Regions from separate parts of the Pseudomonas sp. 9.2(2024) genome, predicted to be linked through region 2. Evidence: predicted binding sites of a transcription regulator. Region 2 holds the regulator's gene; each other region holds the start of a gene.
What was found. Region 2 encodes sigma-54, which starts transcription at its own class of promoters, with help from an activator protein. Its sites were predicted from a motif close to ANTGGCATNNANNTTGCTNT; they were not measured.
Positions count from the first base shown of each region.

Region 1 (10,043 bases), 1.0 Mb from region 2:
CGCGCGGCCAGCCCGCCATCGGCGCACTGGCTGACGCCGTCGGCGATGGCGAACAGGAAACCCTTGCTGGCAGCCAGCGCCGGGGCGGGGGTCACCAGGCGCAAAGCGTCCTGATTTTCCGCGCGGGGGCCGGTGGCGCTGGCTTCGGCAAAGCTCAGTTGCAGAGCCATTCGGGCTTCAGACCCGGGCAGCGGTCACGGCCGCCGAACCCCAAGTGGTTCTCCAGCGACGTTTGACCCCGTGCAGGCCGAACCACGCCAGCACGCCAAGGCTGGCGAACAACCACAGCGCCAGCTGATAGCTGCCGGTGCTCTGTTTGATCGCGCCCATGCCTGCCGCCAGGGCAAAACCGCCAATGCCGCCGGCCATGCCGATCAGCCCGGTCATCACGCCGATTTCGCGACGGAAACGTTGCGGTACCAGTTGGAACACCGCGCCATTACCCGCGCCGAGACCGAGCATGGTGCAGACGAAAAGTGCCAGCGCCGCGTAGGAACTTGGCAGGTTGAAGCCGACCGCCGCGATGCAGACGGCGGCTACCGTGTACATCGCCAGCAGGGTGCGGATACCGCCGAACCGGTCCGCCAGCGCGCCACCCAGCGGACGCATCAGGCTGCCACCGAACACGCAGGCCGCGGTGTAGTAACCGGCGGTCACCGGGCTCAAACCGTATTGATCGTTGAAGTAGCCGGGCAGGGCGCTGGCCAGGCCGATGAAGCCGCCGAAGGTGACGCTGTAGAAAAACATGAACCACCAGCTGTCGCGATCGCCCAGGGCCTTGAAGTAGTCGGCCATGGACTTGGCTTTCGGCCGCTCCGGCGCGTTTTTCGCCAGCCAGGCGAACAGCACCAGGGTCAGGATCAGCGGAATCAGGGCGAAACCGAACACATTGCTCCAGCCGAACGCCGCCGCCAGCACCGGGGCGATCAGTGCCGCGAACACAGTCCCGGAATTGCCGGCCCCGGCGATGCCCATCGCCTTGCCCTGATGCTCTGGCGGATACCACTGCGAGGCCAGCGGCAGGGCCACGGCGAACGAGGCGCCGGCCATGCCGAGGAACAAACCGAGCAGCAGGGCCTGTTCGTAACTGTGGATGCCAAGCTTCCAGGCGCCGAACAGTGCGCAGATCACGATCACCTGGCCGATCAGCCCGGCGGTTTTCGGCGACAGGCGATCGGCGAGCATGCCCATCGCAAAGCGCAGCACCGCGCCGGCCAGAATCGGCGTGGCCACCACGAGGCCGCGCTGTTGGGTGGTCAGGTGCAGGTCGGCGGCAATCTGCACCGCCAGCGGGCCGAGCAGGTACCAGACCATGAAGCTCAGGTCGAAATACAAGAAGGCCGCGAACAGGGTCGGGGTGTGGCCGGATTTCCAGAAGCTTTTATTCATCGCGCACCTCAGCTGTTAAGAATCTCGAGAAGGAGTCACAAGCCAGCAAGTGGAGCGCCGCCACGGCCGCACCACCGGCCCCGGGCTGTGGGGCCAAAACGCAAAAACGCCGCTACCCGGATCGCCGAAAGGGGCGAAGAAGGTGAGCGACGTCTTTGTCGTAGGTGGGGCAACCGCCGTTGGTTACCTGTAGGGATTGCTTAGCGAGATTTGTGCCAAGTCAAAATCAAAAGCCCCTCACCCTAGCCCTCTCCCGGAGGGAGAGGGGACTGATCGGGGGATATTCGAGAGATACGCCGACGTGAACGATCGGCTTTGAATCCATAATCGACTGGGTTTTTCAGGTCGATGTATGACGCAAGACACTGCGGTCGGTTCCCTCTCCCTCCGGGCGGTCCGACGTTTCGGGAGGGTTAGGGTGAGGGGCTTTTCAGCCGAGCAACTCGCTCATGGCAATGATCTGCTCCGCCACCTGAATCAGTTTCTGCTGGCGGCTCATGGCCTGGCGGCGCATCAGGGTGTAGGCCTCTTCTTCGTTGCAGTCCTTCATTTCCATCAACAGGCCCTTGGCCAGTTCGATTCGTTTGCGCTCGGCCAGTTGCTGGTCGCGGGCCTGAAGCTGGGCGCGCAAGGCCTGATCGCTCTCGAAGCGGGCCATGGCCACGTCGAGAATCGGCTGCAGGCGTTGTGCGTGAATGCCTTCGACGATGTAGGCACTGACCCCGGACTTGATCGCCTGACGCATCACGCCGGGGTCATGTTCGTCGGTGAACATCACGATCGGCCGTGGCTGGTCGCGGCTGACCAGCACCACTTGCTCCATCACATCGCGGCTCGGTGACTCGGTATCGATCAGGATCACGTCCGGACGCACCGTTTCGACGCGCGCCGGCAGGTCGATGGTCAGACCCGACTCGTCGATCACCTCGAAACCGGCCTCGGTCAGCGCGGCTTTCAGGCGTCCGACTTTTTTCGCGGTGTCGTTGATCAGCAGAATGCGCAGCATGTTCGCGGTCTCCTGTCAGCGTTGGGCGAAAAGGGGCGCGCTGTCGCTCAGCGCGTGGAGCTTGAAGCTTCGGGCGTAGGCGGCCGGGTCGCTGCCGTCCCAGATTTTGCCGTCGATCAACTGGCTGCTGCGCATGTCCTTGCCCCAGGCTGCGACGCCCACAGCAGTCGCCGCGTCGCGATAGATCTCCAGTTGCTGCACCTGACGGGCGACGGCGAGGTAATCCGGGTCATCGCGCAGCAAACCCCAACGGCGGAACTGGGTCATGAACCACATGCCATCCGACAGGTACGGCAGATTCACCGCGCCATCGCCGTGAAAGCGCAGGGCGTGCGGATCCTGCCAGCGATTGCCGAGGCCATCGTCGTAGTTGCCGAAAAAGCGCGGTTCGATGCAGGACACCGGGGCGTCGAGGTACTCGCTGGCGCTGAGAAGTTGCGCGGTGCTGCGGCGGTTTTCCGGGCTTTCTTCGATAAAACGGCTGGCTTCGAGGACCGCCATCACCAGCGCGCGGGCGGTGTTGGGGTATTGCTCGACGAAGGCGCGGGTGCAGCCGAGGACTTTTTCCGGGTGATCGGGCCAGATGGTCTGGCTGGTCGCCAGCGTGAAACCGAGATCCTGCTGCACGGCGCTGGCCGCCCACGGCTCGCCAACGCAGAGGCCATCAATACGCCCGGCCTGCAGGTGCGCGACCATTTGCGGTGGCGGCACCACCACGCTGTCGACATCCTGCAACGGATGAATGCCCTGGCTCGCCAGCCAGTAATACAGCCACATGGCATGGGTGCCGGTCGGAAAGGTCTGGGCGAAGGTCAGTTTTGCGCGGGTTTGGTGCACATGGTGGTGCAGCGCTTCAGGACCGGTCACGCCCAGGCCCTGCAAACCGTGGGACAGGTTGAGGCTCTGACCGTTCTGGTTCAGGCCCATCAGCACCGCCATGTCGGTCGGCGCGACACCGCCGATGCCCAAGTGCACCGCGTAGATCAGACCGTAAAGGCTGTGGGCGGCATCGAGTTCGCCACTGACCAGATTGTCCCGCAGGTTGGCCCAGGAACTCTGGCGCTTGAGGTTCAGGGTCAGGCCGTAAGGCTGGGCAAAGCCCTGAGTAGCCGCGACCACCAGCGAGGCGCAGTCGCTCAGGGCCATGAAGCCGAGGTTGATCGCGCTTTTTTCCGGGGCATCGCTGCCGTTGACCCAGGCCAGCGGCCCGGCGGAGGTTTGAGTCATGAAAGCCACCCTCAAAAAAAACGTCGTCCCAGGCTTTGCCCGCGCAAAACCGAGAGACGACGCCATTGTCCTTGCCTGCACGCCACCATTGGCCTGCGGGCTGATGCCGAGGAAGGTGCAAGGCATATGCCATGCGCACGGATTTACCCGTGCGCCTCGCGCGGCGGGGCGATGCCCGGCTATAATCGCCGCCTCTTTTCGCCGCCCGAGTCATAGCCGCCCATGTACACCCTGGCCCGTCAGCTGTTGTTCAAACTTTCCCCGGAAACCTCCCACGATCTGTCGCTGGATCTGATCGGCGCGGGCGGGCGTTTGGGCATCAACGGCTTGCTGTGCAAGGCCCCGGCGTCGCTGCCGGTGACCGTCATGGGCCTGGAGTTCCCGAACCCTGTCGGTCTGGCGGCCGGTCTGGACAAGAACGGCGCGGCCATCGACGGCTTCGCGCAGCTGGGGTTCGGTTTTGTCGAAATCGGCACCGTGACCCCGCGCCCGCAGCCGGGCAACCCGAAACCACGGATTTTCCGTCTGCCGGAAGCCGAGGCGATCATCAACCGCATGGGTTTCAACAACCTCGGTGTGGATAACCTGCTGGCGCGGGTGGCGGCGGCCAAATACAAGGGCGTGCTGGGGATCAACATCGGCAAGAACTTCGACACCCCGGTCGAGCGCGCGGTAGACGACTACCTGATCTGCCTGGACAAGGTCTACGCCCACGCCAGCTACGTCACGGTCAACGTCAGTTCGCCGAACACCCCGGGCCTGCGCAGCCTGCAATTTGGCGACTCACTCAAGCAATTGTTGGCGGATCTGGCCACGCGCCGCGCTGAACTGGCCCTGCGCCATGGCAAACATGTACCGCTGGCGATCAAGATCGCGCCGGACATGACCGACGAAGAAACCGCGCAGGTTGCGCAAGCACTGATCGAAACCGGGATGGACGCGGTGATTGCCACCAACACCACCCTCAGCCGCGTGGGCGTCGAAGGCATGGAACATGGTGACGAGGCGGGCGGTCTGTCCGGCGCGCCGGTGCGTGAGAAGAGCACTCACACCGTGAAAGTGCTGGCGTCCGAGCTGGGCGGCAAGCTGCCGATCATCGCGGCGGGCGGTATCACCGAAGGCAAGCATGCGGCGGAGAAGATCGCTGCCGGCGCGAGCCTGGTGCAGATCTACTCCGGCTTCATCTATAAGGGCCCGGCGCTGATCCGCGAGTCCGTGGACGCGATCGCCGCCAAGCGCTGATCGACGGAAATAAAAGGCAGGCATAAAAAAGGGCTCCTCGAAGGAGCCCCTGGGCCGTAGCCCGCCGTCCGGGAAGGACGTGCATGGTGATCAGGTTGTTACGAAATCAGATTGTCGTGTCGGAATAAGTGCCCTGTGTCAGCCGACGGCGTGAAGTTCGTTGAGTCTGTGGATTCCCGCAGTGCCGGTCATACCGTCCCAGTTGTCGCCGCGTCCTTCTCGCCAGCCGTTGATCCAGGCTTGACGTACCGACGGTAGAGTAAATGGGCAAAGCTCACGGGATTTGCCACCAACGCCATATTGATATCCGCGCAAAAATGCTCTTTCCAACGGATCACGCTTAAGTCTTCTCATAGGGTGTTTCCCTCACTTGTTGACTGTTTTTGTCGCGTCGACCTCAATTGAGGTCTGGCAGAAAAACTCTGCCGTTGGCGGCTCGCTGCCGGCGTGGCGAGCCAAGGTGTTGACGCCGTTGCGACGTCAACCTGTGTCCAGTTCTAACCAATGAGTCACATCGATGGAATGACCGTTTTGTCATAAGGACGTAACGAAAAAGATGCTATGGCCATAAGTAACCGCGTATTTATCCAGCGTCTATTGGCCAAACCCCGGTATGATCGGCCCCGCGCTGGATGATGAGGTTAATCCTTTAGTGAGAATGACCCACGTTTACGCTGGGGTACTATTCGACGAAGGGTTGCTTTGAGTCATTTTGTTGCTTCAACTTTTTTATCTGTCCCGGCATCTAAGCTCTTTTAACCCGAGCAGCGGGGATGGAACGGCACACCTTCGTGCCACGCGGGCGCTCTTGTAGAAAAGCGCCTGATTGAAAACCGGATCGGCAATGCGTTGCCGGTTCATTAGCCAAAGGCTCTGGAAAAACCATGTCCGACCGTTTCGAACTCTTCCTCACTTGCCCCAAAGGCCTTGAAGGCCTGCTCATCGAGGAAGCCGTCGGGCTTGGCCTTGAAGAGGCCCGCGAACACACCTCCGCCGTGCGTGGTATGGCGACCATGGAAACCGCTTATCGCCTGTGCCTCTGGTCGCGTCTGGCCAACCGGGTGCTGCTGGTGCTCAAGCGTTTCCCGATGAAAAACGCGGAAGACCTGTACCACGGTGTACTCGACGTCGACTGGCAGGATCACATGCTGGCCGATGGCACCCTGGCCGTGGAATTCAGCGGCCACGGTTCGGGCATCGACAACACCCACTTCGGCGCCCTGAAGGTCAAGGACGCCATCGTCGACAAACTGCGCACCCCGCAGGGCGACCGCCCAAGCATCGACAAGCTCAACCCGGATCTGCGCATTCACCTGCGCCTGGATCGCGGCGAAGCGATTCTGTCCCTCGACCTTTCCGGCCACAGCCTGCACCAGCGCGGCTATCGCTTGCAGCAGGGCGCCGCGCCGCTGAAGGAAAACCTCGCGGCCGCGATCCTGATCCGGTCCGGCTGGCCGCGCATCGCCGCCGAAGGTGGCGCGCTGGCTGACCCGATGTGCGGTGTCGGCACGTTCCTGGTCGAAGCCGGCATGATCGCCGCGGACATGGCGCCGAACCTGCGTCGCGAGCAGTGGGGCTTCACCGCCTGGCTCGGCCACGTGCCGGCGCTGTGGAAAAAGCTGCATGAAGAAGCGGTCGAGCGTGCTGCTGCCGGTCTGGCCAAGCCGCCGCTGTGGATTCGTGGTTATGAAGCCGACCCACGCCTGATTCAGCCGGGCCGCAACAACGTCGAACGCGCCGGCCTGAGCGAGTGGATCAAGATCTATCAGGGCGAAGTGGCGACCTTCGAGCCGCGTCCGGACCAGAACCAGAAAGGCCTGGTCATCTGCAACCCGCCGTACGGCGAGCGTCTGGGTGATGAAGCCAGCCTGTTGTACCTCTACCAGAATCTTGGCGAGCGTCTGCGTCAGGCCTGCCTGAACTGGGAAGCGGCGGTGTTCACCGGCGCGCCGGACCTGGGCAAGCGCATGGGCATCCGCAGCCACAAACAGTATTCGTTCTGGAACGGCGCGCTGCCGTGCAAGCTGTTGTTGATCAAAGTCCTGCCGGATCAGTTCGTCACTGGCGAGCGTCGTACCCCGGAGCAGCGTCAGGCCGAACGCGAGCAGGCTGCTTACGATCAGACGCCGAACGAGCCGCAAGAGCGCAAGTTCAACAAGAACGGCAACCCGATCAAACCGACGCCGGCCCCGGCGCCAGTGATTGAGCAACCGCGCCTGAGCGAAGGCGGGCAGATGTTTGCCAACCGCCTGCAAAAGAACCTCAAGGCCATGAGCAAGTGGGTCAAGCGCGAAGGCATCGATTGCTACCGCGTCTACGATGCGGACATGCCGGAATACGCCATGGCCATCGACCTGTACCACGACTGGGTGCACGTTCAGGAATACGCCGCGCCGAAGTCGATCGACCCGGAAAAGGCCTCGATCCGCATGTTCGATGCGCTGGCGGCCATCCCGCAGGCGCTGAACATCGACAAGAGCCGCGTGGTGGTCAAACGCCGCGAGCGTCAGAGCGGCACCAAGCAGTACGAGCGTCAGGCGGCTCAGGGCAAGTTCAATGAAGTGACCGAGGGCGGCGTGAAGTTGCTGGTCAACCTCACCGACTACCTCGACACCGGGCTGTTCCTCGACCACCGGCCAATGCGCATGCGGATCCAGAAAGAGGCCGCCGGCAAGCGCTTCCTCAACCTGTTCTGCTACACCGCAACCGCCAGCGTGCACGCAGCCAAGGGCGGCGCGCGCAGCACCACCAGCGTCGACCTGTCGAAAACCTACCTCGACTGGGCGCGCCGCAACCTGTCGCTCAACGGTTTCTCCGACAAGAACCGTCTGGAGCAGGGCGATGTAATGGCGTGGCTGGAGAATTCCCGCGACGAATACGACCTGATCTTCATCGATCCGCCGACGTTCTCCAACTCCAAGCGCATGGAAGGCATCTTCGACGTGCAGCGTGACCAGGTGCAGTTGATCGACCTGGCCATGGCCCGACTGGCGAGCGGTGGGGTGTTGTACTTCTCCAACAACTTCCGCAAGTTCCAGCTCGAAGACAACCTGGCCGAGCGTTACGCGGTCGAGGAAATCACCGCCAGCACCATCGACCCGGATTTCGCCCGTAACGGCAAGATCCACCGCGCCTGGAAAATCACGGCTCGTTGACGCTCTGCAAAATTGGATCCACAGAGCCTTGATTTTTAAAGGCTCTTGGATCCGTTCAGAGCTAGCCAAATTAGTGGCTAATAGCTATAACTCACACACGGCCGATGGGGTTTTTCCCGCAGATGCTGACGTAGTGAGTGGCTTTTATGTCGTTGCACCCCGTGCGCCCGAAGATATTGGGTTTTATCAGCGAAGACGTCTCGGCCTGGCTGGTCGGGGTGCTGGTATTGCTCGCCGGCGGAATTCTCACGGGGCTGCTCGCCTGGGGCACCCTCAATCAGTTTCACAGCCAGTTGCGCCAACGCTTTCAGCTGCTGGCCAACGAACGCTATAGCCGCATCGAAGAACGTTTTCAGGATCAGGAGCAACGCCTCGACGGCCTGCGCCGGTTCTTCGCCAACTCCGAATCGGTGTCTCGCGCCGAATTCGACGGTTACACCCATCCTCTATTGCTGCGCACCCAGGCTTATTCGTTTGCCTTGCGGGTGAGCGGTGCCGAACGTGCCGCCTTCGAGCAGCGCGTGCGAGATGAGGGCCTGAGCACCTTCAGCGTGCGCGAACTCAATGCGCGCGGCGAACTGCAACTGGCCTCCGCCCGCGATGAATACGTGGTGGTGTTGTACAGCCAGACCCAGAGCCGGCTCGGCTCACCGTTGGGGTACGACCTGCTTGCACAACCGTTGCGCCGCACGACACTGGAGCGCGCCGACCAGCTTCGCAGTCTGGCAGTGTCGCAGCCGATGCATCTGGTCGGTATCGAGCCGGCTTACGCCCGCGGCGTATTGCTGGTGGCACCGGTGTTGCGCGAAGGCGAGCCCAGATCATACGGCTATGTGATGGCTGTGATCAGCATGCGTCAGCTGCTGGCAGACGGCTTGCCGGATGCATTTCATGACTATCTGTCGGTGCGCATTCTCGATCTGTCTACCAACGATCAGCATGAAGTGCTGTTCGAATCGACCAATGAACCGGCGCCGAGCGATCTGTCCGCTACCCGGCTGGTGCGCATGGCCGATCACGACTATCAGGTGGATATCCTGCCGAGCGAAGCGTTCATGCAGGCCAACCATTCGTCGGTTGGCAGCGTGGTGGTGCTGGGCGGACTGCTCAGTCTGCTGCTGAGCGCGCTGCTTTATGTGCTGGTCAGTCAGCGCCAGCGCGCGTTGCGCATGGTCGAATTGCGCACCCAGGAACTGCATGAGCGCGAACAGGAACTGCGCGGCACCCACGGTCAGTTGCGCGGGGTGCTCAACGCGGCGACCCAGGTGGCAATCATCGCCACTGACCTGCGCGGGGTGATCAACACCTTCAACCCCGGCGCCGAGCAGATGCTCGGTTATCTCAGCAGCGAAGTGGTCGGCCACATGACCCTGGAAAATCTGCACTTTCCCCGGGAACTGGTGGCCCGCGCGGCGGAGCTCAGCGCCCGTTATGGCAAGACCATTCCGACCTGTCAGGCGATGCTGGTGGAGGGCGGGGAAGTGGGCGGGCACGAGGCGCGCGAGTGGACGCTGGTGCGCAAGGACGGCAGCCACATTCCAGTGAACATGCTGGCCACGCCGGTGCTGGACGAGCAGGGGCTGTGGGTCGGCCATCTGGCGATCTGCATCGACATCACCGAGCGCAAGCGCGTGCACGAAGCGCTGGCCGCACGGGACGTGCTGTTGAAGAAACTCAGCGCCCACGTGCCCGGTGGGATCTATCAATTCAAAATGGAGTTCGACGGTCGCTTCAGCGTGATCTACGCCAGCGACGGCATCCGTGAGATCTACGAGCTGGAGCCGGACGTGCTGCTGCTCAACGCCGAAGCGATCTTCACCCGCATCCACCCGCAGGACGTCAGCCGCGTGCGCAAGTCGATCCGTGCCTCGGCGGACAACCTCAGCCCGTGGCGCGAGGAATACCGCGTGCAGTTACCCGGGCGCGGTCTGCGCTGGGTTCGCGGTGAGGCGACCCCGGAGGAATTGCCGGGCGGCGGCGTGCTGTGGCACGGTTATATCTCCGACATTTCCGACCTGAAGCGC
Region 1 covers NZ_CP155585.1:2,261,318-2,271,360, forward strand. Annotated here, with positions in the region: gene ABFB52_RS10245 (bifunctional protein-serine/threonine kinase/phosphatase) at 1-170, opposite strand, end outside; gene ABFB52_RS10250 (nitrate/nitrite transporter) at 178-1,389, opposite strand; gene ABFB52_RS10255 (ANTAR domain-containing protein) at 1,820-2,395, opposite strand; gene ABFB52_RS10260 (CmpA/NrtA family ABC transporter substrate-binding protein) at 2,411-3,622, opposite strand; gene ABFB52_RS10265 (quinone-dependent dihydroorotate dehydrogenase) at 3,845-4,864, shown strand; gene ABFB52_RS10270 (ribosome modulation factor) at 5,003-5,218, opposite strand; gene rlmKL (bifunctional 23S rRNA (guanine(2069)-N(7))-methyltransferase RlmK/23S rRNA (guanine(2445)-N(2))-methyltransferase RlmL) at 5,749-8,019, shown strand; gene ABFB52_RS10280 (diguanylate cyclase) at 8,166-10,043, shown strand, end outside.
Region 1: the regulator sigma-54 is predicted to act here: its motif matches at 3,737-3,756, upstream of ABFB52_RS10260 (CmpA/NrtA family ABC transporter substrate-binding protein).

Region 2 (10,043 bases):
ACCTGGCCGACCTGCATCTGCGCCTGAACCAGCCGGAGGAGAGCGCCGAGTACCTGTGCGCGATCCATCAACGACTGTTGCAGACCATGCAGGACGAGCGCCTGCGCCCGGCGCTGCGTGAAGCGGCCCTTCGCCAGAGCAGCAAGACCTACGTCGAGCTGCTCAATTTCATCAGCGAACACGGCGAATACCCGCGCACCCAACGCTTGCTGCACCCGGATACCGGCAATGCGCGCCGCGTGCCTGCCCAACATCACCATGGAGTCCACTGAAATGGCTTTTACCCTGCCAGCCTTGCCTTACGCCTACGACGCACTGGAGCCGCACATCGATGCGCAAACCATGGAGATCCACTACACCAAGCATCATCAGACTTATATCAACAATCTGAACGCTGCGGTCGAGGGCACCGAATTCGCGGACTGGCCGGTGGAGAAGCTGGTCGCCAGCGTCCAGCAACTGCCGGAAAAGCTTCGTGCGGCGGTGATCAACCAGGGCGGCGGTCATGCCAACCATTCGCTGTTCTGGGAAGTGATGGTGCCCAACGGCGGTGGCAAACCTGACGGTGCGCTGGCCAAGGCGATCGATGAGCAACTGGGTGGCCTCGACAGCTTCAAAGAGGCCTTCACCAAAGCCGCACTGACCCGCTTCGGCAGTGGTTGGGCCTGGCTCAGCGTCACCCCGGAAAAGAAACTGGTGGTGGAAAGCAGCGGTAACCAGGACAGCCCGCTGATGAACGGCAACACGCCGATACTCGGCCTCGACGTGTGGGAGCACGCCTACTATCTGCGTTATCAGAACCGTCGGCCGGAATACATCAGCGCTTTCTACAACGTGATCAACTGGCCGGAAGTTGCTGTGCGCTATCAGGCCGCGCTGGTTTAAGTCTCCTATAAAAACAATCCAAGGGTGACTATGGGCACTGAAACACTGGCGATCGGAAGTGGGCGTATGTTTCGTTACGCAATTGGATCGCTGCTGCTATTGGCGGGCATGACCTTGCTGGTGGCGCATGGGCTGGAATGGCTGAATCTGGAGCCGAGATTGTCGCGGGCATTGCAGGGCGGCGCGATCTGCGCTCTCGGCACTGCACTCGGCGCGGTTCCGGTGCTGGTGATCCGCAACATGCCCCAGGTCCTGGGCGATACGCTGCTGGGTTTTGGCGCCGGTGTGATGCTGGCGGCAACCGCGTTTTCGCTGATCGTGCCGGGAATCGCTGCCGCCGAAAGTCTGGGGCTTGGCCCGTGGGGCGCCAGTGGTTTGATCTGTTTCGGCATCATGCTCGGGGCGTTCGGCCTGTATCTGGTGGATCGCAAGGTGTCCGGGGCTTCGCCGGAAATGCTCATCGGCACTGTCGAGCATCCGGTGATTCCGCCACGTATCTGGTTGTTCGTGTTTGCCATCATTGCCCATAACATCCCGGAAGGCATGGCCGTCGGTGTTTCCGCTGGCGGCGGCATGCCGGACGCTGACAGCCTGGCGATGGGCATCGCCTTGCAGGATGTGCCGGAAGGACTGGTCATTGCGCTGGTGTTGGCCGGAGCCGGGATGTCGCGGGTCAAGGCGTTTCTGATCGGGGCGGCATCGGGCCTGGTCGAGCCGGTGTTTGCACTGCTGTGTGCGTGGCTGGTCAGCCTGGCGGAACTGTTATTACCCCTGGGACTGGCGCTGGCGGCCGGGGCAATGCTGTTGGTGGTGACTCACGAAGTGATCCCGGAGTCGCGGCGCAATGGTCACGACAAGCTGGCGAGCCTGGGATTGTTGATCGGGTTCTGCCTGATGATGGTGATGGATACGGCGTTGGGATGAGAGGGAGGCTTGCTCCCTCCCTCGACACTAAAGGCTTTCAACCGCCTTCGTCGAAGTAGTTGTTGATCAGCGCGACCAGCGCATCCATGGCTTCCTGTTCCTGATGACCCTCAGTACTCAGGTGGATTTTGGTGCCCTTGCCGGCGGCGAGCATCATCATCGCCATGATGCTTTTGCCATCAACCGTGGTTTCCGGGGTGCGACCCACTCTGATCGTGCAGTCGGGATATTGACCCGCCACGCCAACGAACTTTGCCGACGCCCGGGCATGCAGGCCCAGCTTGTTGATGATTTCGATTTCCAGAGCAGGCATCGCGGTGTGAATCCTTTAGCTGAGGTCGCGGTGGCGAACCTGGACGTTCTTCAGGGTTTTCTGCAGGGCCTGACCCAGGCGTTCGGTCAGGTAGACGGAACGGTGGTGTCCGCCGGTGCAGCCAATGGCAATGGTCACATAAGCGCGATTGCTTGCAGCGAAGCGCGGCAGCCATTTGAACAGGTACGCATAGATGTCCTGGAACATCTCTTCGACCTCCGGCTGCGCCGCCAGGTATTCCGCCACAGGCTCATCGAGCCCGGATTGTGCGCGTAATTCCGGTTTCCAGTACGGATTGGGCAGGCAGCGTACATCGAACACCAGATCCGCATCCACCGGCATGCCGCGTTTGAAACCGAACGACTCCACCAGAAATGCAGTCCCCGGCTCCGGTTGGTTCAACAGTCGCAGCTTGATGGTATCGCGCAGCTGGTAGAGGTTCAGATTGGTGGTATTGACCTTCAGGTCGGCCAGATCGGCGATCGGGCCCAGCAGCGCGGTTTCGTCGTTGATGGCTTCGGCCAGCGAGCGATTGGCATTGCTGAGCGGGTGGCGACGACGGGTTTCCGAAAAACGTTTGAGCAACGTTTCGTCATCGGCGTCCAGGTACAGGACATCACACTGGATGTGCCGGCTGCGCACTTCCTCGAGCAACTCTGGAAAGCGTGACAGATGGCTCGGCAGGTTGCGGGCGTCGATCGAGACCGCCACCTGTGGCTGGAGCATTTCGGTATGAACCAGCGCGCGCTCGGCGAGGTCTGGCAACAAGCCGGCTGGCAGGTTGTCAATGCAGTAGTAGCCGTTGTCCTCAAGGACATCCAGGGCGGTACTTTTACCCGAGCCGGAACGGCCACTGACAATGATCAAGCGCATGGTTACGGCCTGTTCTGTTCTTCCAGTACAACCTGGTACAAGGCTTCGTTGCTTGGCGCGCTGCGCAGTCTGTCGCGCACGTCCTTGCGGTCGAGCATGCTGGCAATCTGGCGTAACAGCTCCAGGTGCGCATCGGTGGCGGCTTCCGGCACCAGCAGGACGAACAGCAGGTCCACAGGCGCGCCGTCGATAGCGTCGAAATCGATAGGGGCATCAAGGTACATCAGCGCACTGATCGGCGCTTCGCAGCCCTTGAGGCGGCAGTGAGGAATGGCGATGCCGTTGCCAAAACCGGTGGAACCCAGTTTTTCACGGGCAATCAATGCCTCGAAGACATCTTGCATCTCCAGATCCGGGACTTCCCGGGCGATCAGGTTGGCAATTTGTTCGAGGGCTTTCTTTTTACTGCCGCCCGGCACGTTCACCAGGGAACGGCCGGGGGTCAGGATACTTTCAAGTCGGATCATGGGGGTGGGGGTTATCGACCGGTAGCGCCCTGAAGCAGGCTCTGGGTCTTTTCCTTATGCTTTTTGAGTTGTTTATCAAGCTTGTCGGTCAACGCGTCGATCGCAGCGTACATATCGGTATGTTCCGCGTTTGCGACGACCTCGTTGCCGGGAATATGCAGCGTGGCTTCGATTTTCTGCTTCAGCTTTTCGACGCACATCGTGACCTGTACGTTGGTGATCTTGTCGAAATGCCCTTCGAGCTTCTTGAGCTTGAGCTCGATGTACTCGCGCAGAGGCTGGGTAACTTCCAGTTGGTGTCCACTGATGTTGACTTGCATACAGCTTCTCCTTCGTTGCCAGTGCATAAAGCGGCAGGCCGAAGAGCCTGCCACTGGAACGCTGTAACGTGGCTTACATCAACCGCTTGCGTTCGCTCGAAGGCGCGATCCCGAGGGATTCGCGGTACTTGGCGACGGTGCGGCGAGCCACCTGAATGCCTTGTGCCTCCAGTAAACCAGCGATCTTGCTGTCACTCAACGGCTTTTTCTGATTTTCCGCGGCAACCAGTTTCTTGATGATCGCGCGGATCGCCGTGGACGAGCATTCACCGCCTTCTGAGGTGCTCACATGGCTGGAGAAAAAGTATTTCAGTTCATATATGCCCCGTGGGGTATGCATGAATTTCTGCGTGGTCACCCGGGAAATCGTCGACTCGTGCATGCCAACCGCCTCTGCAATGTCGTGCAGGACCAGCGGCTTCATGGCTTCGTCGCCGTACTCCAGAAAGCCGCGCTGATGCTCGACGATCTGGGTGGCTACTTTCATCAGGGTTTCGTTGCGGCTCTGCAGGCTCTTGATGAACCAGCGAGCTTCCTGCAACTGATTGCGCATGAAGGTATTGTCGGCGCTGGTGTCGGCACGGCGCACGAAACCGGCGTATTGGGCGTTGACCCGCAGGCGCGGTACCGATTCCTGGTTCAGCTCGACCAGCCAGCGCTCGTTGTCCTTGCGCACGATGACGTCAGGCACCACGTACTCGGCTTCGGTGGATTCGATCTGCGAGCCTGGGCGCGGATTGAGGCTCTGCACCAGTTCGATGACCTGGCGCAGTTCATCTTCCTTGAGCTTCATGCGCCGCATCAGCTGGCTGTAGTCGCGGCTGCCGAGCAGGTCAATGTAATCGGTGACCAGACGTTTGGCCTCGGCCAGCCAAGGGGTCTTGGCCGACAGCTGGCGCAATTGCAGCAGCAGGCATTCGCCCAGGTTGCGTGCGCCGATGCCTGCCGGCTCGAATTGCTGGATGCGGTGCAGGACGGCTTCGATCTCGTCCAGCTCGATGTCGAGCTCGGGATCGAAGGCTTCGAGAATTTCTTCGAGGGTTTCGTCCAGGTAGCCCTGATTATTGATGCAATCGATCAGGGTGACGGCGATCAGGCGATCGGTGTCGGACATCGGTGCGAGGTTCAACTGCCACAGCAGGTGGCTTTGCAGGCTCTCGCCGGCGGAGGTGCGGGTGGTGAAGTCCCACTCGTCATCGTCGCTGCTCGGCAGGCTGCTGGCGCTGGTCTGGTAGACGTCTTCCCAGGCGGTGTCAACGGGCAGTTCGTTGGGGATTCGCTCGTTCCATTCGCCGTCTTCGAGGTTGTCGACTGTCGGCGCGGTCTCCTGATAAGAAGGTTCCTGGATCTCGGTGTTGGGCTTCTGTTCGGCGTTGTCGGCCATGGGATCGGAGTTGTCGAAGTCGTCGCCGTCTTCCTGGCGTTCGAGCATCGGATTGGATTCCAGAGCCTCCTGGATTTCCTGTTGCAGATCCAGGGTAGACAATTGGAGCAGGCGGATGGCCTGTTGCAGCTGCGGTGTCATCGTCAGCTGCTGGCCCATTCTCAAGACTAGCGATGGTTTCATGGCAGGGGCTTAACACCTTATTCGCCGGCGCTATGCGCCATCCACTACAGGGCGCCGGAGCGCCAAACTTAAGCAAATTATATGCCTGAAACTGTCGTGTTTGCCTAGAGCGCTGTAACAATAAAAGCGTATAAAAAAGCGCTTCAACGTTACAGCACCCGGACGGCTGGTCGAATACCGTCGAGCTTACAGGCGGAACTCGTGGCCCAGGTAGACTTCCTTCACCAGATCGTTGGCGAGGATGGTCGCGGAGTCGCCTTCGGCGATCAACTGGCCATCGTTGACGATGTAGGCGGTTTCGCAGATATCCAGCGTCTCACGGACGTTGTGGTCGGTGATCAGTACACCGATGCCCTTGGCCTTGAGGTGGTGGATGATCTGCTTGATGTCGCCGACAGAGATCGGGTCGACACCGGCGAACGGTTCGTCGAGCAGGATGAATTTCGGTGCCGTGGCCAGTGCACGGGCGATTTCCACCCGGCGGCGCTCACCACCGGACAGGCTCATGCCGAGGTTGTCGCGGATGTGGCTGATGTGGAATTCCTGCAGCAGGCTTTCCAACTCCTTGCGACGACCGGCCTTGTCGAGCTCCTGACGGGTCTCAAGGATGGCCATGATGTTGTCGGCTACCGACAGTTTGCGGAAGATCGACGCTTCTTGCGGCAGATAGCCGATACCGGCCTTGGCGCGACCGTGCATCGGCTGGTGGCTGACGTCCAGATCGTCGATCAGTACGCGACCCTGATCGGCCTGGACCAGACCGACGATCATGTAGAAGCAGGTGGTCTTGCCGGCGCCGTTAGGGCCGAGCAGGCCGACGATCTGACCGCTGTCGATCGACAGGCTGACGTCGCGCACGACCTGGCGGCTTTTATAGGCCTTGGCCAGGTGCTGAGCTTTCAGAGTTGCCATTACTGGGTTTTCTCGTCGGTTTTCTTCTTCGGCTGGATCACCATGTCAATGCGCGGACGCGCTTCGGTGACCTTGTTGCCGGTGGCACGACCAGCGCTGGCCAGCTTTTTCACCGTGTCATAGACGATTTTCTCGCCCTGAGTGGTGTTGTTGTCCTTGTCGACGACTTTCGCCTTGTCGATCAGCACAACGCGGTTTTGCGCGGCGTGGTACTGAATGGTCACGCCCCAGCCCTGTACAGGCTTGGTGTCGCCCGCCGTCTGCAACTGCTCGAAGTAGGCAAGGTTGCCCACCGAGGTCACGACGTCGATATCGCCGGTCTGGGTGCGGGTGATGGTCACGGTGTTGCCTTTGACGATCATCGAACCCTGAGTGATGATCACGTCACCTTTATAGGTAGCAACGCCGTTCTTGTCGTCCAGCTGGGCATCGTCGGCCTGAATACGGATTGGCTGCTCTTGATCGTTCGGCAGAGCCCAGGCGCTCACGCTTCCCAGTGCTGCGCCCAGACTGAGCAAAATAGGGAGGGTTTTAACGAGCCTCATACTGTCCTCTTACGTTCGATAGCAGGTGTATCCTGCTTTCCTTCAAATACGCTTTCATTCCTACGCCAGTCGATACACCGCCAGCGCCGTCGATTCTAACGGGTTGCTGGGTCTGCGCATATTGCTGCTGCGGGAACACCGTCATGCGAGTGGAGGTGATCAGGGTGTCGCGGTTCTTTTCGTCGGTGCGCTTGACGCGTACCGAGTCGATCAGCTCGACCTCGGTGCCACCGGAGTTCACTTCACCGCGTTCACTGGTCACGTGCCATGGGAAATCGGTGCCACGGAACATGTTCAGATCAGGCTTGGTGACCAGTGTAATGTCGGTCGCCTTGACGTGCTCAGCCTTGTCGGACGTCATTTCGTACTGCACTTTGCCGTCTTCGAGGTACTGGATCGTGTGGGTATTGGTCGCATACCAGTCGATCGGGCTTTCCTCTGCCGAAACCGGCGGTTTGTCGAGGAAGCGTTCCGGGCTGATGTTCCAGTAGCCGACCGCACCGAATATCGCTGCGATGCAACCGAACAGCAGGATGTTGCGAAACTTTTTGCTAAACATGGTTGGACTCACAGGTACGCGTTGTTGGCGGCGTCGAGGCTGCCTTGGGCGCGCAGGATCAGTTCGCAGAATTCGCGGGCGGCACCTTCGCCGCCACGGGCCTGGGTGACGCCATGGGCGTGCTCGCGCACAAAGGGGGCGGCGTTGGCCACGGCCATGCCCAGCCCTACACGGCGGATCACCGGCAGGTCCGGCAGGTCGTCACCGAGGTAAGCCACTTGCTCATAGCTTAGGCCCAGTTGCTCCAGAAGACCGTCGAGCACGACCAGTTTGTCTTCGCGGCCCTGAAACAGGTGCGGGATCCCCAGGTTTTTTGCCCGGCGTTCGACCACCGGGGTCTTGCGACCACTGATGATGGCGGTCTGTACACCAGCATTCATCAGCATCTTGATGCCCTGGCCATCGAGTGTATTGAAAGTCTTGAACTCGCTGCCGTCTTCAAGGAAGTACAGGCGACCGTCGGTGAGGACACCGTCGACGTCGAAAACCGCCAGTTTGATGGCTTTGCCGCGTTGCAGCAGATCGGTGCTCATTTACATCACTCCTGCGCGCAGCAGATCGGAGAGGTTGAAGGCGCCGATCGGGCGATCCTCTTCATCTACGACAACCAGCGCGTTGATTCGGTGGTCTTCCATGATTTTCAGGGCTTCGGCCGCGAGCATCTCGGCGCGGGCGGTCTTGCCGTGCACGGTCATTACCTGGTCGATGGTGGCGCTATGGATATCAATGCTGCGATCCAGGGTGCGGCGCAGGTCGCCGTCAGTGAAGATCCCGGCCAGTTTGCCGTCCGTTTCAAGAATGACGGTCATGCCCAGACCCTTGCGGGTCATTTCCATCAGCGCGTCCTTGAGCAGGGTGCCGCGCTGTACCTGCGGCAGTTCCTGACCGGCGTGCATGACATTTTCCACTTTCAGCAGCAGGCGTCGGCCCAGTGCGCCGCCCGGGTGGGAAAAGGCGAAATCTTCGGCAGTGAAGCCGCGCGCTTCCAGCAGCGCCACGGCCAGGGCGTCGCCCATGACCAGCGCAGCGGTGGTCGAGGAGGTCGGTGCGAGGTTCAGCGGGCAGGCTTCGTGTTCGACGTGAACGTTGAGATTGACCTCGGCAGCCTTGGCAAGCGGCGATTGCGGGTTGCCGGTGACGCTGATCAGCTGGATGCCCAGGCGCTTGATCAGTGGCAGCAGGGTGACGATTTCGTTAGTGGAGCCGGAGTTCGACAGGGCCAGAATCACGTCATCGCGAGTGATCATGCCCATGTCGCCGTGGCTGGCCTCGGCCGGGTGCACGAAAAACGCCGGGGTGCCGGTGCTGGCCAGGGTCGCGGCAATCTTGTTGCCGATGTGCCCGGACTTGCCCATACCGACCACGACAACACGGCCCTTGCTGGCCAGAATCATCTCGCAAGCGCGTACGAAATCGGCGTCGATATGGGGCAACAAGCCTTGTACGGCTTCCACTTCGAGGCGGATGGTGCGTTGTGCCGATTGAATCAGGTCGCTGGTTTGGCTCATGTCAGAAATCGTATAGCCCGATGAAAAGGCGGCGATTATAGCGGTTATGTTGAAAAGCCTCACGCAAGTTCGTCGTGCTTTGTCATTCCTCGTTACCAAAACTCTGTAAATAAGGCCTGAAGCCCTTCAACTCGCCGAATGCGGGCCGGTGCAGGCCTTGGGCGCTTGCCCTTTGCAGTGATATAGTTCGCCGCCAGTTCGGCCTGCCCGGGATGTAGGGGCTTTCTTCCAGGAAGCCAGGCGTCCGAGTGAGAGGCTGCATCGCAAGGAGTTTAGATGAGTGCCGATAACGCCTACGCGGTCGAGCTGAAGGGAGTCTCCTTCAAGCGCGGTGCGCGGAGCATTTTCAATAACGTCGATATCCGCATCCCGCGCGGCAAGGTCACCGGCATCATGGGGCCTTCCGGGTGTGGCAAGACCACGCTGCTGCGCCTGATGGGCGCGCAGTTGCGGCCATCCAAAGGCGAGGTCTGGGTCAACGGCCAGAACCTGCCGAAGCTGTCGCGCAGCGATCTGTTCGATGCGCGCAAGCACATGGGCGTGCTGTTTCAGAGCGGTGCGCTGTTCACCGATCTCGATGTGTTCGAGAACGTCGCCTTCCCGCTTCGTGTTCATACCGACCTGCCGGACGAGATGATCCGCGACATCGTGCTGCTCAAATTGCAGGCGGTGGGACTGCGCGGGGCGATCGAACTGATGCCCGACGAGCTGTCCGGCGGCATGAAACGCCGTGTCGCACTGGCCCGTGCCATTGCCCTCGATCCGCAGATTCTCATGTACGACGAACCGTTCGTCGGCCAGGATCCGATCGCCATGGGCGTTCTGGTTCGCCTGATCCGTCTGCTCAACGATGCCCTGGGGATCACCAGCATCGTGGTGTCCCACGATCTCGCCGAAACCGCGAGCATTGCCGACTACATCTATGTGGTCGGTGATGGGCAGGTATTGGGGCAGGGCACGCCGGACGAACTGATGAACTCGGACGATCCGCGTATCCGCCAGTTCATGACCGGTGAACCCGACGGCCCGGTGCCGTATCACTTTCCAGCGCCGGATTACCGCGCAGATCTTCTGGGGAAGCGCCGCTGATGCGCAGAATTACATTAATGGAGCGTGTACGTCGCTTCGGCCTCGCCGGAATCGACAGCGTCGCAGTGTTCGGGCGTTCGA
Region 2 covers NZ_CP155585.1:1,255,311-1,265,353, forward strand. Annotated here, with positions in the region: gene ABFB52_RS05485 (hypothetical protein) at 1-272, shown strand, start outside; gene ABFB52_RS05490 (superoxide dismutase) at 274-885, shown strand; gene ABFB52_RS05495 (ZIP family metal transporter) at 916-1,809, shown strand; gene ABFB52_RS05500 (HPr family phosphocarrier protein) at 1,847-2,122, opposite strand; gene rapZ (RNase adapter RapZ) at 2,138-2,995, opposite strand; gene ptsN (PTS IIA-like nitrogen regulatory protein PtsN) at 2,998-3,462, opposite strand; gene raiA (ribosome-associated translation inhibitor RaiA) at 3,474-3,782, opposite strand; gene ABFB52_RS05520 (RNA polymerase factor sigma-54) at 3,856-5,349, opposite strand; gene lptB (LPS export ABC transporter ATP-binding protein) at 5,536-6,261, opposite strand; gene lptA (lipopolysaccharide transport periplasmic protein LptA) at 6,261-6,806, opposite strand; gene lptC (LPS export ABC transporter periplasmic protein LptC) at 6,793-7,365, opposite strand; gene ABFB52_RS05540 (HAD family hydrolase) at 7,374-7,898, opposite strand; gene ABFB52_RS05545 (KpsF/GutQ family sugar-phosphate isomerase) at 7,899-8,873, opposite strand; gene ABFB52_RS05550 (ATP-binding cassette domain-containing protein) at 9,150-9,962, shown strand; gene mlaE (lipid asymmetry maintenance ABC transporter permease subunit MlaE) at 9,962-10,043, shown strand, end outside.

Region 3 (10,043 bases), 2.6 Mb from region 2:
CGGGTCAGTTCGGCCAGACGCTGGTCGTCCTCGACTATCAATACCTGCCAGGCTTCTTGCTCCACGGGTGACCTCTGCTTGCCGATGCTGCTTATAAAGGAAGGATCCTCCCGTCTTTTTGTCATCTTTAAGGAGGATAAGAATGCGTGCGCATGGCCCGATTGTATAAACGGCGTACAGCCAGAACACAAGTCGGTAAATGCGTTCGGACAAGGCGGATTTTTGTGATAGGGTTCGCGCCCTTAAAAATCCGCTGAAGCGTTTTTCCCGACTGAAAAACAGTGACAAACGGTCTAGCTCAGCAGGTTAGCGGCCTACACGGGAATTCCTGGTTTCTTACACAATTTACGCACAGGTTTATCCACAGCTCGTACGTTGCAAGCCCCCTCGAAACGCATTATCTTGTAGCACGGCGCGAGGACAGACCCTACATATAGGGTTTTCCATTCAAGAGCCCAACCACATTTCGGACCTGAAACTCAAGTGCTTTATTGCCAGTTTCCGGTTGAACCAAGCAAGTTTTTCAAAGCCCAAACCGCACTTGCGGATGGCACCGTTTTTCAGGTTGGCAACGACCGGAACGGTACGGGTGTTGCAGTCGTTACTGCCACCCTGGAAGTAATCCGGCTCGAGCCTTGGCTCGCGGCCGAAAACTTCGGCAAGGATGCGGCGTCATTAGCCTTTTTCCTACTGGTCCGAAGTTGTTATGCCCGACACCCGTCGGTTGTAGTGCTTCGGACCAGAACGGTGAGCACCATGATGGTGCCCAAACAAACATAGAGAATGTGGAGATCACCCCCCATGCAAACCGACACAACTCGCGAGAACCCGCAGGGCACCTTGCCGCAGGCCGCCGATTCGAATTCGGATCTGGCTGCCACCGCGCCTGGCCAACTGCGCGTGATCAAGCGTAATGGCACTGTCGTTCCTTACACCGATGACAAGATCACCGTCGCTATCACCAAAGCGTTTCTCGCAGTTGAGGGCGGCACCGCTGCCGCTTCGTCGCGAATCCACGACACCGTTGCCCGCCTGACCGAACAGGTTACCGCGACCTTCAAGCGTCGCATGCCGTCGGGCGGCACCATCCACATCGAAGAAATCCAGGACCAGGTCGAACTGGCCCTGATGCGTGCCGGCGAGCAGAAAGTGGCTCGCGACTACGTGATCTACCGTGATGCCCGTTCCAAGGAACGCGCCGTTCGCACCACCGCCGAAGCACCGGTACAGGCGCACCCGTCGATCCGCATCACCCGCGCCGACGGCACTCTCGCGCCACTGGACATGGGTCGCCTGAACACCATCGTCACCGAAGCCTGCGAAGGTCTGGCTGAAGTCGACGGCGACCTGATCCAGCGCGAAACCCTGAAGAACCTGTACGACGGCGTGGCCCTGAACGACGTCAACACCGCTCTGGTGATGACCGCGCGTACCCTGGTCGAGCGCGAGCCGAACTACTCGTTCGTGACCGCCCGCCTGCTGATGGACACCCTGCGTGCCGAAGGCCTGGGCTTCCTGGGCGTGGCCGAGAGCGCCACTCACCACGAGATGGCCGACCTGTACGCCAAGGCACTGCCGGCCTACGTCGCCAAAGGTATCGAGTTCGAACTGCTGAACCCTGTTCTGGCCTCCTTCGACCTGGAAAAACTGGGCAAGGCGATCAACCACGAGCGCGACCAGCAATTCACCTACCTGGGCCTGCAGACCCTGTACGACCGTTACTTCATCCACAAGGATGGCGTGCGTTTCGAACTGCCGCAGATCTTCTTCATGCGCGTGGCCATGGGGCTGGCGATCGAAGAGAAGCAGAAAGAAGACCGTGCGATCGAGTTCTACAACCTGCTGTCCTCGTTCGACTACATGGCTTCGACCCCGACCCTGTTCAACGCCGGTACCCTGCGTCCACAGCTGTCGAGCTGCTACCTGACCACCGTGCCGGATGACCTGTCGGGCATCTACCACGCGATCCACGACAACGCCATGCTGTCGAAATTCGCCGGCGGTCTGGGCAACGACTGGACGCCGGTGCGTGCACTGGGTTCGTACATCAAGGGCACCAACGGCAAGTCGCAAGGCGTGGTTCCGTTCCTGAAAGTAGTGAACGACACCGCCGTCGCCGTTAACCAGGGTGGCAAGCGCAAAGGCGCTGTCTGTGCCTACCTGGAAACCTGGCACATGGACATCGAAGAGTTCATCGAGCTGCGCAAGAACACCGGTGATGACCGTCGTCGTACCCACGACATGAACACCGCCAACTGGATCCCTGACCTGTTCATGAAGCGCGTCTTCGATGACGGCAAATGGACCCTGTTCTCGCCGTCCGAAGTACCGGATCTGCACGACCTGACCGGCAAGGCCTTCGAAGAGCGCTACGAGTACTACGAAGCCCTGACCGAGTACCCGGGCAAGGTCAAGCTGTTCAAGACCATCCAGGCCAAAGACCTGTGGCGCAAGATGCTGTCGATGCTGTTCGAAACCGGCCACCCATGGCTGACTTTCAAAGACCCGTGCAACCTGCGTAGCCCGCAGCAGCACGTCGGCGTTGTTCACAGCTCGAACCTGTGCACCGAGATCACCTTGAACACCAACAAGGACGAGATCGCGGTCTGCAACCTGGGCTCGATCAACCTGCCGAACCACATCGTCGACGGCAAGCTGGACACCGCCAAGCTCAAGCGCACCATCGACGTCGCCGTGCGCATGCTCGACAACGTGATCGACATCAACTACTACTCGGTACCGCAGGCGAAGAACTCCAACTTCCGTCACCGTCCGGTCGGCCTGGGCATCATGGGCTTCCAGGACGCGCTGTACCTGCAGCACATCCCTTACGGTTCCGACGCTGCCGTCGAGTTCGCCGACAAGTCGATGGAAGCGGTCAGCTACTACGCGATCCAGGCTTCCTGCGACCTGGCCGACGAGCGCGGCTCGTACGAGACGTTCCAGGGTTCGCTGTGGTCCAAAGGCGTACTGCCGCTGGATTCGCAACAGATCCTGATCGAAGCACGCGGCCAGAAGTACATCGACGTCGACCTGACCGAGTCCCTGGACTGGGCACCGGTTCGCGCCCGTGTACAGAAAGGCATCCGCAACTCGAACATCATGGCCATCGCACCGACCGCGACCATCGCCAACATCACCGGCGTATCGCAGTCGATCGAACCGACTTACCAGAACCTGTATGTGAAATCGAACCTGTCGGGCGAATTCACCGTGATCAACCCGTACCTGGTTCGCGACCTGAAGGCTCGCGGTCTGTGGGACTCGGTCATGATCAACGACCTGAAGTACTACGACGGTTCGGTTCAGCAGATCGAGCGCATCCCGCAAGAACTCAAAGAGCTCTACGCGACCGCATTCGAAGTGGACACCAAGTGGATCGTTGACGCCGCCAGCCGTCGTCAGAAGTGGATCGACCAGGCCCAGTCGCTGAACCTGTACATCGCCGGCGCATCGGGCAAGAAACTGGACGTGACCTACCGCATGGCCTGGTACCGTGGTCTGAAAACCACCTACTACCTCCGTGCCCTGGCCGCGACCAGCACCGAGAAGTCGACCATCAACACCGGCAAGCTGAACGCTGTATCCAGCGGCGGCAACCACGGCGACGACTCGGTCCTGGCAGCCCCTGCCGGCCCGGCTCCAGTACCGAAGGCTTGCGCCATCGACGAGCCGGATTGCGAAGCTTGCCAATAAGCTGAGCTGAATCGGGCGTTGCGAAACGCCTGATCCGAGAAACCCCCGACAGACTTCTGGTTTGTCGGGGGTTTTCTTTTGTCCGCGAAAAAACCAAAAGCCGCCCTCACCCTAGCCCTCTCCCGGAGGGAGAGGGGACTGACCGAGGTGTTTGGGAGAGATACGCCGACGTGAAATACCGAGGTGAACTTGGGTTTTGAAACGCATCCAACTCAACTCCCGCATTTCCTCTCCAAAGCCCCCTCACCCTAACCCTCTCCCGAGGGAGAGGGGACTGACCGAGTTGTTTGGGAGAGATACGCCGACGTGAAAGACCGAGTTGAACTAAAGCAAACATCCCTGCTTCCACCACTCAATACGATGAGCGTTAGCTCGAGTAAGGCTTTTGACGTGCCGGCCCCATCGGAAGGCTGAGTGGAGGGATTTATCCGGGGGTGGGAGCGCAGCGACCGTGCGGCGCAGCCGCATGCATCGAGAGGAGGTGTAGCGAAGCAAACCGTAGGCGATGCCCCCGGATGAATCCCGTAACGAAGGAACACCGAGCCAAAGCGAGGTGCCGAACGCCGGGGCCCAGCCTTTTGGTTCCTTTTTGGCGTTTGCAAAAGGGACTCGCCGTAAGGGCGAAACCGCCAGCGGCAACACCCGCAGAAACGGATAAACACCCCAAACCGCAGCCAAAAAAAAGCCCCTCAAAAAGAGGGGCTCCCATACAAAACCAAACCCAGAAATCAGGTCATCTGAATAATGGTCTGCATGATAGTGCTCTGAGTCGAAATGGTCTTGGCGTTCGCCTGATAGTTACTCTGACCCTTGATCAGATCAACCAGCTCATTGGTCAGGTTAACGTTCGACTCCTCCAGCGAGTTCGAAACAACCGAACCCAGCGTACCGGTCTCCGGCGCATCGTAGCCCGGAATACCCGAAGCGTAAGTCTCTTTCCAGCTGGTACCACCAATCGGCTGAAGACCCTGCTCGTTGGTGAAGCTCGCCAGCGCAACCTGGCCGATGGCCTTGCTCTGGTTATTGCTGAAGTTGGCAAACAGCGTACCGGTACCGTCGATGGTCAGGTTGGTGATCTGGCCAGTCGCGTAACCATCCTGAGTCGGAATCGAACGCGCGGTGTCAGCGTTGAACTGAGTGGTCTTGGCCATCGAAATGGTGATGCCAGCCGGGTTCGCCGAAGCACCGTTGGCCTTCCACACGCCGTTGGTGACAGTACCCGGTACCCAGCCAGTGAGTTTCAGGTCGCTGCTGATCACGGCAGGCGGCGTGCTGACCTGAGTCAGTTGACCGGTGGAGTCGAAGGTCATGGTCGAAGCGACAGGTGCGGTGACTTTCGGATCGCTGCCGGTAGCATCCGGGTTACGACCGTCTACCAGGGTGTAGACCTTCCAGGTGTTGGCACCGGTTTTCACCATGTATTGGTCCATGACGTGGGAGTTACCCTGGCTGTCATAGATCGGGGTGCTGAACGACTTGGTGTAGGTCTCGGTCTTGCTAGGGTCGAACTTGCCGGCCGCCACTGTGTCGTCGATCACCGGAGCGGTCGAGTTCAGGTTGATGGTCGAGGTCACCAGCGAGGTGGACTTCGGCGCCAGGTTCGAGGTGTCGATCTTCAGGTCGGTCAACACGCCGTTGATGACCTTGCCGTTGGAGTCCACACCATAGCCTTGCAGACGCGAGGTGTAGTCGGTGTTGGTGATGAAGCCGTCCTTGTCGACCTTGAACGTACCGGCACGGGTGTAGGAGATCGAGCCGTTGTTGCTCAGGGTGAAGAAGCCCGAACCGTTGATGCCCATGTCCAGCACGTTGCCGGTGTTGTTGATGTCGCCCTGGGTGAACTGCTGGGAAACGTTGGCCAGGCGCACACCATTACCGATGACCTTGCTGCCGCTACCCAGGCGAGTCGCCGAGTAGACGTCTTCGAATTCTGCACGGGACGATTTGAAACCGGCGGTCGCGACGTTGGCGATGTTGTTGCCGGTCACGTCCAGTTGCTTGTTGGCTGCATAGAGACCGCTAAGGCCGATATTGAAAGACATATTCCACTCCTTTGTGCCGGTTAGTCGGCTCTATATACCAATGGTTTGTACTTTGGACAGGGCAACAGTGCCCTTGCCGGACAGGTTGAGCATCAGCTCGCCACCGGTCTGGCTGATCGTCACGCTGGTGACCGTGGCTGGCAGGTAGGTCGCCAGGTCGGTCGCGGTGCCGTTGATCGAGGCGTTCGCCTTGACGGTGTAGGTACCGGTTTTCACCAGGTTGCCGTCCTTGTCCTTGCCGTCCCAGGTGAAGCTCGCATTGCCGGCTGCGCGGCTGCCCAGGTCGATGGTGCGAACAACGGTGCCGCTGCTGTCGGTGATGGAGACGGTGCCGCCGGCAATCGACGACGGAACGGTGACCGAACCGGTCATGCCTTTGCTCGGATCGTCGAGCTGTACCGAGCTGGTCTGCACGATCACGTTGCGACCGACCAGCGACGAAGCCTGCAGGGCTTGCGACGAGTTGTAGTTGCCGGCCAGCGAACTGACGGTGCTGTTGAGGGTGGTGATCCCCTCAAGGCTGCTGAACTGCGCCAGCTGGGCAACGAATGCGCTGTTGTCCTGCGGGTCGAGCGGGTTCTGGTTCTTCAGCTGGGTTACCAGCAGTTGCAGGAACGCGTCCTTGCCCAGGGCCTGGCCGCCGGTCGAGCTGTTGGTGGCCGAAGCGATGCCGCCGGTGGTCGTGCTACTGGTCTTCTTCGAAGAGTTGGCCAGTATGTCGTTCATCGTCAGGCTGCTGGTGGTATCGGTAACACTCATGGCAGTCGCCCCTTATTACTGACCGAGGGTCAGTACCTTCTGCATCATGGTCTTGGCGGTGTTCATCATTTCGGCGTTGGTCTGGAACGACCGGCTCGCGGAAATCATGTCAGCCATTTCTTCCACCACGTTGACGTTCGGGTAGTAGACGTAGCCCTTGGCGTCGGCTGCCGGATGGTTCGGCTCGTAGCGCGCTTCGAGGTTGCTCTGGTCTTCGACCACGCCCATGACCTGCACGCCCTGGCCCGCAGCATCCTGGTTCTGGAACAGCGAATTGCTGCCGCCGCTCTGGCCGCCCTGGAACATGGTGGCGAATACCGGGTGACGGGCACGGTAGGTCTGATCGATGCTCGACGAGACGGTCTCGGCGTTGGCGATGTTCGAAGCCACGGTGTTGAGGCGGGTGGTCTGGGCGCTCATGCCGCTGCCGGCAATGTTGAAAACGCTGGACAGGGACATGGATTACTCTCCGCGCAGGGCTGATACCAGCCCTTTGAATTTGCTGTTGAGCAGGGTGAAGCTGGCCTGGAAGCCGACCGCGTTTTCCGCGTAGTTCGACTGTTCCAGCTGGGCGTCCACGGTGTTCTGGTCGATCGACGGCTGCATCGGCGTGCGATACATCAGCGACTCGTCGCCATTGCCCAGCCCTTCAGCTTCGATGTGACGGCTGTTGGTCATGTTCAGGGCGATGGTGCCGTTGGCGTTCTTCTGGCTCTGTGCTTCGAGCACTTTGGAGAACTCCAGATCCCGCGCCTTGTAGTTCGGGGTATCGGCGTTGGCGATGTTGTTGGCCAGCACTTCGGCACGCTGGGCGCGGAAGCCCAGAGCCTTTTCGTGAATGCCGAGCGCTTTATCGAAGCTGATGCTCATGTCGGGAACCTTCAGGTGACCGGATTTTTCGTAACAGGGTTATAGCAAGCGGCGTGCCAGTTTCAGAAAGCCCCGGATTACGGGGCTTTGCGCGGAACCGGCAACGCGGCAATGCCAGAAAAGCGGCAACCGGTTTCCGCCGGATGCCGCTTTTCTGCCGCCACCTGCCACCGGCAAAACCTTCAGGCATAAAAAAACGGGAGCCCCTGAGGACTCCCGTTTCTGGTGTTGCCGGTCTTGATCACTTCGCCTGGTAGATGATCCCCGGGCTGCACTGAACCATCTGGTAATGATCCGGCAGACCGTTCAGCGCCTCGGAAGCGCCAAGGAACAGATAACCGCCCGGCTTCAGCGTGCTGTGGATGCGCAACAGGATGTCCTTCTTCACCTCGGCGGAGAAGTAGATCAGCACGTTGCGGCAGAACACGATGTCGAACTTGCCCAGGCTTGCGTAGCTGTCGAGCAGGTTGAACGAGCGGAACTCCACCCGGTTCTTGATCGGTGCCTTGATCACCCAGCGCCCCGGCCCTTTCGGGTCGAAGTAGCGCTGCAGACGATCGGCGGACAGACCGCGACCGATTGCCAGGCTGTCGTACTCGCCGGTCTTGCAGTTGGTCAGCATGCTGCCGGACAGATCGGTGGCAACGATCTGCACACCCATCTTCAACTGGCCGATGTTGGTCCGCTCGAACTCGTCGATCGACATCGACAGCGAATAGGGTTCCTGACCCGACGAGCAGGCCGCCGACCAGATCCGCAGACGCTGGTTGGGAGCGGCCTTGATCGCTTCGGGCAGCACCTTGTTCTTCAAGACTTCAAACGGATAGGTGTCGCGAAACCACAGGGTTTCGTTGGTCGTCATGGCATCGACCACCTGCTCGCGCAAACCGCTGCGCGGCTGGGTCTGGATGCGCTGAACCAGCTCACCCAGGGACTTGATGCCTTGCTGCTCCATCAGTTTGTTGAGACGGCTCGACACCAGGTACTGCTTGTTTTCACCGAGCAAAATGCCACAGGCTTTTTCCAGGAAGACCCGGAACTGTTCGAAATCCAAATTACCCGTAGACAAATGATGCCGCCTCTTAAATCGTGTTGAACGCCAGGGGCAAAAGGCCCTTAGCTGATATCTGCTGCTTTGATCCGGTCGACTACCCGGGATGCCAGGTCATCAGGACGGAATTTGGCCAGGAAGTCATCGGCACCGACTTTCTTGACCATCGCCTGATTGAACACACCCGACAACGAAGTATGCAGGATGATATGAAGCTTTTGCATGCGAGGGTCGCTGCGGATCTCGGCCGTCAGGGTGTACCCGTCCATCTCCGGCATTTCGATGTCGGAGATCATCATCAGGAACTCTTCTTCCGGCTTCTTGCCCTCGTCGACCAGCTTGCGCAGGTAATCCAGCGCCTGCTTGCCGTCGTTCAACGCCACCACTTCGACACCGACCGTCTGCAGGCAACGCGTCACCTGCTTGCGCGCCACCGACGAGTCATCGACCGTCAGCACCCGCAGCGACAACGCCTTGCTCTGGGTCTCGACATCCACCACGCCGACCGAAATCGCTTCCGGGGTCGGCGCGACTTCCGCCAACACCTTTTCGACGTCGATGATTTCGACTAACTGATTGTCGACCCGAGTCACAGCGGTCAGGTAGTGATCGCGTCCGGTGCCTTTGGGCGGCGGATGAATCTCTTCCCAGTTCATGTTCACGATTCGTTCCACCGAGCGCACCAGGAAACCCTGGGTCTTGGTGTTGTATTCCGTGATGATCACGAACGGACTGTTCTTGTCTTTCAAAGCACCGGAGCCGGTCGCCATCGCCAGATCTAGGATCGGAATGGTCGCCCCCCGGATATTCGCCACCCCGCACACGACAGGACTGGACTTGGGCATCAGCGTCAGTTGCGGGCATTGCAGCACTTCCCGAACCTTGAACACGTTGATCCCGTAGAGCTGCTGGCCGTCGAGACGGAACAACAACAGCTCCAGGCGATTCTGCCCCACCAGTTGCGTGCGCTGGTTCACCGAATCCATTACACCAGCCATGCCCAGACTCCTACACCAACGCCAAGTGTTGTTGCGACGCACATTCATTGCTAAACGGCACGGCGCTTGCTTTTTAACTCGTATGAACGCTCAAACGACATTTTTCCGACGCCTGACATCTCCCCTCCGCAGAAGGCTTTGCGCGATGTCCGCCGTTTGCCTTTTTTTCGCTGGCAGCCCTGCCGGTGCTGATGCGGTTACCTTGCCTGACATGCTTATCGGCGTCACTCAGGGCTTTCTTGAATTCACCGTAGAAGACTATCTGGCTACCAGTCAAACGGAAGGCCGTTATGAAATCGAGGTCAACCAGCTCGATCCCCGCATGCGCATGCCTATGTGCGACAAGGAATTGACAGCGACACTGGAGAGTCCGGCACGCCCTCTGGGCCGTGTCACGGTCAAGGTCCGCTGCGAAGGCAGCTCCCCCTGGACGGTGTTCGTGCCCGCTCAAGTCCGCCTGTTTCGCGAGATTGTCACCACCACGCGGCCACTCAAACGCGCCGGCATCATCGAGCCTCAAGACGTGACCTTGCGCGAGCGCGACGTCAGCACGATCAATCAGGGTTTCCTGACGTCGGTGGATGAAGCCATCGGCCAGAAATTGACCCGACCAACGGTAGCCGATCA
Region 3 covers NZ_CP155585.1:4,894,391-4,904,433, forward strand. Annotated here, with positions in the region: gene ABFB52_RS22010 (response regulator) at 1-65, opposite strand, end outside; gene ABFB52_RS22015 (ribonucleoside-diphosphate reductase subunit alpha) at 802-3,696, shown strand; gene flgE (flagellar hook protein FlgE) at 4,425-5,738, opposite strand; gene flgD (flagellar hook assembly protein FlgD) at 5,769-6,497, opposite strand; gene flgC (flagellar basal body rod protein FlgC) at 6,513-6,956, opposite strand; gene flgB (flagellar basal body rod protein FlgB) at 6,960-7,367, opposite strand; gene cheR (protein-glutamate O-methyltransferase CheR) at 7,609-8,436, opposite strand; gene ABFB52_RS22045 (chemotaxis protein CheV) at 8,484-9,416, opposite strand; gene flgA (flagellar basal body P-ring formation chaperone FlgA) at 9,499-10,043, shown strand, end outside.
Region 3: the regulator sigma-54 is predicted to act here: its motif matches at 7,409-7,428, upstream of flgB (flagellar basal body rod protein FlgB).